3 regions of the Anaerosalibacter massiliensis genome follow, and region 1 is predicted to be linked to each of the others. Evidence: riboswitches for the same ligand, from Rfam matches in the RefSeq annotation. Region 1 holds a riboswitch; each other region holds the start of a gene.
The links. Region 1 has a riboswitch for thiamine pyrophosphate ahead of thiT (energy-coupled thiamine transporter ThiT). Riboswitches for the same ligand answer to the same signal wherever they lie in the genome.
Positions count from the first base shown of each region.

Region 1 (3,191 bases):
TTGAAACAGGTGAAATAAGTAAGAAAACTAAAAGAGGAAGACATACAACTAGACATGTAGAACTTATAGAGCTTGAAATAGGTGGATATGTATTAGATACACCTGGTTTTAGTTCTTTAGAGTTAGATTTTATTAAAAGAGAAGAAGAAGTACAATATTATTTTAAAGAAATAAGAAAATATAGTGATGGGTGCAAGTTTAATAGTTGTCTACATTTTAAAGAACCTAATTGTGAAGTGAAAAATCAAGTTGAATCAGAAAATATAAGTAGGGAAAGATATAAGAATTATTTAAATTTTTTAGAAGAAGTCAAAAGACATAACAGGAGGTATTGATATGGCAAAAATTTCACCATCAATCTTATCATCGGATTTTAGTAAACTAGGAGAAGAAATTAGAAAAATAGAAGAAGGTGGTGCTGATTTTGTCCACTTAGATGTAATGGATGGCATATTTGTTCCAAATATAACTTTTGGACCACCAGTTATAAAGGAAATTAGAAGTATTACAGATATTCCATTTGATGTACACTTGATGATAGACAGACCAGAAAGGTATATTGAAGAGTTTGTTGAGGCAGGAGCAGATATTATTACAGTTCATGAAGAATCTACTATTCATCTTCATAGAACTATACAAAATATTAAAAACTGTGGAAAGAAGGCAGGAATATCTTTAAACCCTTCAACTCCTTTAGAAAATATAGAATATGTATTAGAAGATATAGATATGGTACTTATTATGACGGTCAATCCTGGATTTGGTGGACAATCCTTTATTCCAGCTATGGAAAGAAAAATTAAACATCTTAGAAAAATAATTGATGATAGAGATTTAGCTATAGAAATAGAAGTGGATGGAGGCATCAAACTGGATAATGCAAAAGAAGTTACAGATTGGGGTGCAGATATATTGGTTGCAGGCTCAGATATCTTTAAAGCAGATAATATAGTGGAAAGAGTTAGATTGTTTAAAGAGGTATAATATGTACAAAACAATTATATATGATACAATTGAATTAAAATCTAATATTTTATTGGGGAGCTTTAGAGGCTGAGAGGAAACAATAATTGTTTCGACCCTTAAACCTGAACTAGGTAATGCTAGCGGAGGAAATATAATATTATTTTAATAACCCATTACTTTTTTCAGGTAATGGGTTTATTTTTTAAAAAACAAAGGGAGGTGTATATAATGAATAAAAAATGGAATGTTAGAATGTTGGCTGAAGGGGGAGTTATGATTGCTTTATCAATTTTATTGAGTTATATTATAATATATGAAGCGCCTCAAGGCGGCTCTGTTACGGCAGGAAGTATGATCCCTATAATGTTTTTTGCTATGAGATGGGGAGTAGGCCCAGGAGTGTTTGTTGGCGCCACTTATGGTGTATTACATTTTATTCTAAAGCCTAATTTTTATCATCCAGTTCAATTTTTATTAGATTATCTTATTGCTTATGGATTTTTAGGATTAGCTGGAATAGCAAAAATGAAAAGTAGAAAGTTAAATGGAAAAGATTATTTTAAAATATTTCTAGGAGTATTATTATCTATAGGGGGAAGATTTATATCTCATCTTCTTTCAGGCGTAGTATTTTTTGCAGAGTATGCGGGGAATCAAAATCCTTGGATATATTCTGCTATATATAATGGAGGCTACTTAGTTCCCGAACTTATTATCTCATCTATAATATTAATGCTTTTATGGAAACCTTTAAGTAAAATTGAAAAATAATGAAAAGAATGGAAGGATTTTTATGAAGAGTTTAGTTGTTTCTAATGGAGAAATTAATGATTTAAACCAGTTAAAATCTATATCTAAAGAGATGGATTTTATTATAGCTGTTGATGGAGGAGCAAAATATATTTTGAAGTCTGATATACAACCAGATTTAGTAGTTGGAGATTTAGATTCTATTGATAAAGATATTTTAAAAGAAATAAAGGAAAAAAATATTCCAATATTAAAGTATCCCTCCCATAAGGACTATACAGATACAGAATTAGCTTTAAAATATTTAATTGACAAAGGTTTTAAAGAGATTGTTCTTATGGGAGTTATTGGTAGTAGAATTGATCATACTTTGGCTAATATATTCTTATTAAGTGAATTACTTAATCAAGGTGTAAAAGGAATAATAATAAATGAAAAGAATACTATGCATATAATAGATGATGAGATGGAAATTAAAAAAGAAGATGGAGTTTTTATTTCTGTATTACCTATAAATTCAGATGGGGCTAAGGTTACTTTAAAGGGATTTGAATACGAAACGGATAGAGTTGATTTTAACTTTTCTTCTACCTTAGGGGTAAGCAATAGAATAATAGAAGAGAAAGGATATATAAAAGTCGAAAATGGAATATGCCTTATAATTGAATCTAGAGATTAAAAAGCCTATTTTAGGCTTTTTTCTTTTGTAACTTATAATATGTAAACTGAATAATATATTGTAAAGACTGTTTTGAGGTGATATAAGTGAAAAAGAGATTTAGAAAATTTTATTGTAGATTAAATAAAAAGAAAGTATTAGGAATATTGCTGTTTTTAGTAGGATTATCAATAATATTAAAAGTCTTACCTGTAAGTATCTGGTTTTTTATATTTGGTCTTATTATTTTAATAATTGGATTATTTTTTATTAAAACTGGATAAAAAGATGGCTTCCGCTATATGTATTGGAAGCCAATTCTTTTATAATGCTCTTGTTACCTTTCCAGATTTTAAACATTTTGTACAAGCATAGATTCTTCTTGGAGAACCCTCTACAATTGCTTTAACTCTTCTCACATTTGGAGCCCAGGTTCTATTATGCTTTTTATTTGAAAAGGATACTTTATGTCCATGACTTTTTCCTCTTCCACATACTTGACAGTATTTAGCCATGTAAAACACCTCCTTGACTAACTATTAAAAATAATATTTAATTTATATATTATCTTAAAATAACATATTATATTTTAACACAATGAATAGTATAATTGCAAGATTGAAAGAATTTTATTAATATAAAATGGTAAGAGTTGAACTATTTATTGCAATAAGGTAAAATATAGTCATAAATAAATTAATTAGGGAGGAGATTAACAATGCCTGGTAAATTAGATAATGATTTTGGAATTATTAGTATAGATGATAATGTAATAGCTACTATTGCAGGTCTTTCTGCTATGGAGTGTTATGGTATA
Region 1 is NZ_JANJZL010000001.1:70,742-73,932, forward strand. Features, by position in the region: gene rsgA (ribosome small subunit-dependent GTPase A) at 1-335, shown strand, start outside; gene rpe (ribulose-phosphate 3-epimerase) at 337-984, shown strand; TPP riboswitch at 1,028-1,132, shown strand; gene thiT (energy-coupled thiamine transporter ThiT) at 1,195-1,737, shown strand; gene NSA23_RS00480 (thiamine diphosphokinase) at 1,760-2,395, shown strand; gene NSA23_RS00485 (hypothetical protein) at 2,482-2,658, shown strand; gene rpmB (50S ribosomal protein L28) at 2,698-2,889, opposite strand; gene NSA23_RS00495 (Asp23/Gls24 family envelope stress response protein) at 3,093-3,191, shown strand, end outside.

Region 2 (3,191 bases), on a different contig from region 1:
CCACCTTCAACAAATTCATCTCCATCTATTCTCACACTTATTGGGAAATTTGGTCCACAAATATGTCTTATTCCTAAAATTATTTCTGTTACAAATCTCATCCTATTGTTAAAGCTTCCACCGTATTTATCAGTTCTCCTATTTGTCAATGGGCTTAAAAATTGACCTATTAAATATCCATGAGCACCATGAAGTTCAATACCATCTATTCCTGCTGTTTGTGCTATCTTAGCTCCTATGACAAATTTCTTTACAAGTCCTTCTACTTCTTCAGTAGTCATTTCTCTTGGCTTTTCACCTACAGTCTTACATGTTATAGGACTTGGTGCTACAATTTGTCTTCCTTCAATAAGTCTGCTATAAGACTGTCTCCCTGGGTGATGGAGTTGTAAAAATATCTTTGTACCATGTCTATGGACTGCTCTAGCCAATTTTTCTAATCTAGGTATGTGTTTTGCCTCTATGGCACATAATTGATTTGGTAATCCAACTCCTGTTTCATTGTCAATTCTAGTGATTTCTGTGATTATTAAACCACAGCCACCTTCTGCTCTTTCTTCATAATATCTAATTATTTCATCTGAGGCTTCTCCCGTTGATGTAGCTAATGATGTTCCCATTGCTGGCATTACTATTCTGTTTTTAAGATTCACTTTCCCTATACTACCTTTCTCGAAAAGATTTTTATACTCCATAGATAAACCCCCTTATTAGTAATATAAAGTTATATATAACTTTATATTAAATAGGATTATGTTACCATTAATAGATTATTCATACATAGAAATACTATGAATTATAGATTGAATAAAATAAGAGAAATAGGAAATATAGCTTTAGACAACAGCGAAGAGATATTTAGACTCAATATGTCAATAAAGATATTAGAATATATACTCAATATACATTAACGAGAATCTTCTTAACCCTTACATAAGGCAAAAAACCTAATCCATAGAGCCTAATCTTTTCAGATTTATTATCTAAATATTAAATGTAAAAAATTGGCCTATGGATTGCCAATATGAATCTATAATCTATATAGATGATCTAAAGGTCCTTTACCCTTTCCTAAATCTAAACCTGCTTTTATTGCTCCAGTTAAATATTCTTTAGCTTCTTCTACTGATTCTAATATATCCATACCTTTAGCAAGATTTACTGCTATAGCTGAAGATAAGGTACAACCCGTTCCATGAGTATTTGGATTAACTATTCTCTCTCCTGCTAGCCAATAGCATTTCCCATCCATATATAATAAATCATCAGCACAATTTTCTAAATGGCCACCTTTAACTAGTACTGCTCCCTTTATTAATTTATCTATTATTCTAGCAGCCTTTTCCATATCCTTTCTATTATTTACTTCTATGCTACTTAATAGTTTGGCTTCAAACATATTTGGTGTGATAATATCCGCCAATGGCAATAATTCTTGAATTAAAGTTTTAGTTGCAGTAGATTTCATTAAAGAGTTTCCACTAGTTGATACCATAACTGGATCTACTACTATATTCTTTCCATCATACTCTTTTAATTTTTCAACTATTACCCTTATTATATTTTCATTTGATATCATTCCAATTTTTATTGCATCAGGATAGATATCAGTAAATACTGCGTCTAATTGTTCCCCTATAAATTCTGGAGATAAATCTACTACATTTGTTACGCCGGTGGTGTTTTGTGCTACTACAGAAGTAATAACACTCATTCCATAGGTTTTATGAGCAGCAAAGGTTTTCAAATCTGCCTGTATACCTGCTCCCCCACTAGGATCTGTACCTGCTATAGTTAATAATTTTTTCATAATTTCTCAACCTCCAATTGACTAAAATTATCAATATATATCTACAACTTCCCTTATTTCTTCCAAATCAGATAAGTCTGATTCATTTTTTACTGCAACAATGTTTAAACCACATTTTTTAGCTACTAATATACAATGGAGAGTATCTTCAAACCTTATATATCCTTAGGTTTTAATCTAAGTCTATTAGTTGTATTTTGAAAAATTCAGATTGTTCTTTACTTAAACCAAGGTCTTCAGCAGTTTGGATAAATTTAATATAATCTTTAATGTAATGTACAATTGAATTTTACTTCTATACATTTTCAAAGATGTTTTTAAACCCTAATATTCCTCTATTTTTATATAAAAAAGACTTGCCATTGCAAGTCTCATTATAAATTCTTAAATGATCCCTACGTTGGCATTATCCAAATCAGGTTATATGGTCGAACTGATACCACAGCTCCTCTCAGCAAAGTTTATCTAAGCCCCCATTTTTATATTCTCTTGTACTTTAATCATATCATAAATTGTTGAAATAAATCCAATAATCTTGCGTTACCTTTTTATTTGTAAATATTTGTTATTGTCAATTTATAGTATAAATTGACAATAACAAATATAGGGATAGTATTTTGATAATCATATACATTAACAAAATACTATCCCCGTATCCAATTTCAAACTAATATTTGAGTATTATTCATACTTTGCCCTTTCTCCACCAATAAGTTTTGGTCTTACTCTAGCTGCAGTCAAATGGGCTGAGCCAATATTTTTAATAGACAATCTTACTGGAACAGCTACTCTTTTTAAATGCATGCCAATAAAAGTATCTCCTATATCAAGACCTGCATCTGCCTGTATTTCTTCAACTACTACTGGATTGTCTAAAGCTCTATAATAAGCAGAGCTTAATGATCCCCCTGCCTTAGGATGAGGTACTACTGTAACAGGTGTTAATCCATATTTTTTAGCACATCGTTCTTCTATAATTAAAGCTCTATTTAAATGTTCACAACATTGAACAGCTAGAAATATGTTTTCTCTTTTGATAATAGGCATTATACTATTAATAAGTTCTACCCCAATATCTGGTACAGAGGCAGAACCAATAGTTTCACCAATAATTTCACTAGTACTACCACCTATAACTAAAATGTCTTCTTCTTTTAAATTAGCTTTCTCTAATAATTCTTCTACTGCACTAATAAAATCTTCTTTTAAATTTTCTAATTTATCCATAAAAAACACTTCCTTTAAAAATTGTTAAAGTATTGAATAATAAAGTTTTATGATATAATAGATTTGAGATTATTTATGTCACGCCAATTCTTTGCAGTTATTTGTTCTACAGATCTAAAGTCTTCTCTCATTTCTTTAACTTCATCATGAACAT
Region 2 is NZ_JANJZL010000006.1:16,439-19,629, forward strand. Features, by position in the region: gene NSA23_RS09835 (NAD(P)/FAD-dependent oxidoreductase) at 1-695, opposite strand, end outside; gene NSA23_RS09840 (helix-turn-helix domain-containing protein) at 777-911, shown strand; gene thiD (bifunctional hydroxymethylpyrimidine kinase/phosphomethylpyrimidine kinase) at 1,031-1,810, opposite strand; TPP riboswitch at 2,184-2,297, opposite strand; gene NSA23_RS09850 (TIGR01440 family protein) at 2,492-3,037, opposite strand; gene NSA23_RS09855 (hypothetical protein) at 3,085-3,191, opposite strand, start outside.
Region 2: linked by a shared signal. The riboswitch ahead of thiD (bifunctional hydroxymethylpyrimidine kinase/phosphomethylpyrimidine kinase) and the one ahead of thiT (energy-coupled thiamine transporter ThiT) in region 1 are both predicted to bind thiamine pyrophosphate.

Region 3 (3,191 bases), on a different contig from region 1:
TCAATACCGTATAACCCTTCATCTGATTCAACTATACTTTGAAGTGGTTCAGGCAAAAGCTTTTTTTCAGCCAACTCATCTAAGGCTACCCCTGTTAAAATGGCATGGATTATTTCTCTTTTCTTTAGTACAGCCTCAACATTCTTTAGACAAGTTTCTAAAGTTAAATCTGGATAAAATCCTTCCTGAAGATGTAATACTATTTTTCCAATGTCTTCTAATTTCACACCTCTTTTTTCAAGCATCTCTATTGTCATTTCATTTAATTCATCCATATTATATTTTCCCATAACATACCTTCCTTCTTAAATACTAATAAAAATTTATATCCTTTAAAAACATATAATATATATAATTATATGTACCCAATAATATAAATAAACCATTAAAAAAATAGCCCCTTATTAAATCAAGGGCTATGCAATACTATTTTTCCTTCACCACAATATTGTCTTTATAACTGACACAATCACTAAATCCTCCTACATATGGTTTTGGTTCCAAGCCTGCTTCTTCCATAAATAGTTTACTGTTCCTGTTATACTTGAACTACAATGTACAGTTATATCCTTATACTTTTCTAATGGTGCATAATACTTCTTAATTTCTTTTAAAGACATTATCTTTCCATCTATTACTAAATTCATCTAAAGAAAATTTATTGCAGTAAGAATATGTCCAACTATATTTTCAAAAGGTTCAATTTTTCCAGCATATCTATCCTTAGATCTAGAATCAATTATAGCAATACTATCAGAATTAATTGCTATTTTTACATCATCTATATATGATACTATTTAACCATTTCTATCTAATAGTAAAGTATTAGATTTTTTATTCTCTATTATTTCAAAAGTTACCTCTAGACTATTATCAAGCTAAGTTTTAATGCCTCCTTGATTTTTCGTTTTTTCTATATTTCATACTATACCATAATTATTAAAAAATTTCTAAGCTAGAGTAAATATGTAACAAACTTTCTTTTATTCTTTATTAGTGTTACAATGGTATTTAGTTCTACAATTTAATATGAAAAGTGCTAGGGGTGCCTTATGGCTGAGAAAAGTTTTTATAACTTTACCCTTTGAACCTGATTCGGATAAACCCGACGTAGGAAAGCTAATCTAATTTTTAAAACCCTAAGCACTGTTATATATAACAGTGCTTTTTATATTGGAGGAAATTATGTATATTGATGCTCATAATCATTTAGATTTATATGGAGATAAGCTACATAAAACTATAAATATAATAAATAAAAAGAAAATAAAAACTCTTGCCTGTTCTATGGATGAAAAAAGTTATTTATTAGTTAAAAATTTGAGCAAAGAGAATTCCCTTATAGTTCCATGTTTTGGGATTCATCCTTGGAATGCTCATAAAAATTCTAATTATCTAGAGAGATTCGATACATATATAAAAGAAACTCCTATAATTGGAGAAATAGGTCTAGATTTTCATTGGGTTTTAGAAGATTATAAATATCCACATCAAATAAAAGTATTAGAGTATTTCTTTAAAAAAGCTAATGAATATAATAAAATTACTAATTTACACACTAAAGGTGCTGAATACGAAATACTAAAGCTCATTAAACAATATAACTTGAGAACTCCAATTATACATTGGTATAGTGGTCCTTTTGATATATTAAAAAAACTTTTAGATTACGGATGTTATTTTACTATAAGTGTAGATATTGGCTATTCTAAAATTACTGAAGAAATGGTGAAATATATTCCTATAGAAAGAATTTTAACAGAAACAGACGGACCTACTGCATTAAAATGGATAAATGGTAAATATGGGTATCCAGATTATATTATAAACATTGTAGAAAAAATCTCTACTCTTAAGAAGATTACTGGGGAAGAAGCAAAAGAAAAAATTTACAATAATTTTAAGCTTTTATTTAAATAAAAATGAAGGTAGGTGATTATCAATGAATAGTGCAAATGTAAGTATTCAAGTATTGCCAAATGTTCCAGAAGAAAAATTGTATCCTGTGGTAGATAAAGTTATAGAATATATAGATTCTACAGGAGTTAAATATGAAGTTGGACCTATGGAAACTACAATGGAAGGAGATTTGAATTTATTATTGGATATAGTTAAAAAATCACAGGAAATATGTATAAAAGAAGGTGCTGCAAGAGTTTGTTCTGTAATAAAAATTGATTATAAAGCTGAAGGAGTAACAATGGATGAAAAAATCTATAAATATAGATAAATTATACCCTATCCTAAGTATTGTAACTATAACTTTTATATGGCAAATAATAGTAGACTTAAATAATATACCTAAATATATATTACCATCTCCTGCAGATATATTTCTTGCTTTAAAGAGTGATTTTAATTTAATAATAACTCATACGAAAATCACTCTTTATGAATCTTTTGTAGGATTTTGTTTTTCAATAATATTAGCATTCATATTAGCTATAATGATGGATAGTTTTAAAATAATTAAAAAGCTTTTCTATCCCTTACTGGTTATATCTCAAACTATACCTACTATTGCCATAGCTCCCATCTTCATAATATGGTTTGGATTTGGAACCTTACCTAAGATAATCATGGTCATTATGACTTGTTTCTTCCCCATAGTAATAAGTTTAGTAGATGGCCTTGAAAAAATAGACAATGATTATCTTAGACTATTTAAAACTATGAATGCCTCAAAATTACAAACTTTCTATCATTTAAAACTACCCTATGCTATGGTTCACTTATTATCAGGAATAAAAATTGCAGCTACTTATATGATTATGTCTGCAGTAGTTAGTGAATGGTTAGGAGGAGAAAAAGGTATAGGGGTATATATGGTAAGAGCTAAAAATGCCTATGCTTTAGACAAAGTATTTGCTTCTATTTTAGTAATAATTATTGCAAGCATTTTAACTATATATACAATTGATTTCATTGGAAATAAATTAATACGTTGGAAATCAGAAGAGAAAGGAGTTTAACATTATGAAAAAAACAAAAATAATAGCATTAATAATTATTGCTATTATGATGATAGCAGTCTTTTCAGGTTGTTCTTCACAAGATAACGAAAATAAAAATGATGCAGAATTAGAAAAAACAAAAGTTATACTTGATTGGACCCCAAATACAAATCATACTGGTCTTTATGTTGCGTTAGAAAAGGGATATTATAAAGATGAAGGTTTAGATGTTGAAAT
Region 3 is NZ_JANJZL010000004.1:242,723-245,913, reverse strand. Features, by position in the region: gene NSA23_RS08380 (phosphatidylglycerophosphatase A family protein) at 1-290, opposite strand, end outside; gene NSA23_RS08375 (hypothetical protein) at 483-647, opposite strand; TPP riboswitch at 1,032-1,134, shown strand; gene NSA23_RS08370 (TatD family hydrolase) at 1,186-1,920, shown strand; gene NSA23_RS08365 (thiamine-binding protein) at 1,943-2,230, shown strand; gene NSA23_RS08360 (ABC transporter permease) at 2,205-2,972, shown strand; gene NSA23_RS08355 (ABC transporter substrate-binding protein) at 2,977-3,191, shown strand, end outside.
Region 3: linked by a shared signal. The riboswitch ahead of NSA23_RS08370 (TatD family hydrolase) and the one ahead of thiT (energy-coupled thiamine transporter ThiT) in region 1 are both predicted to bind thiamine pyrophosphate.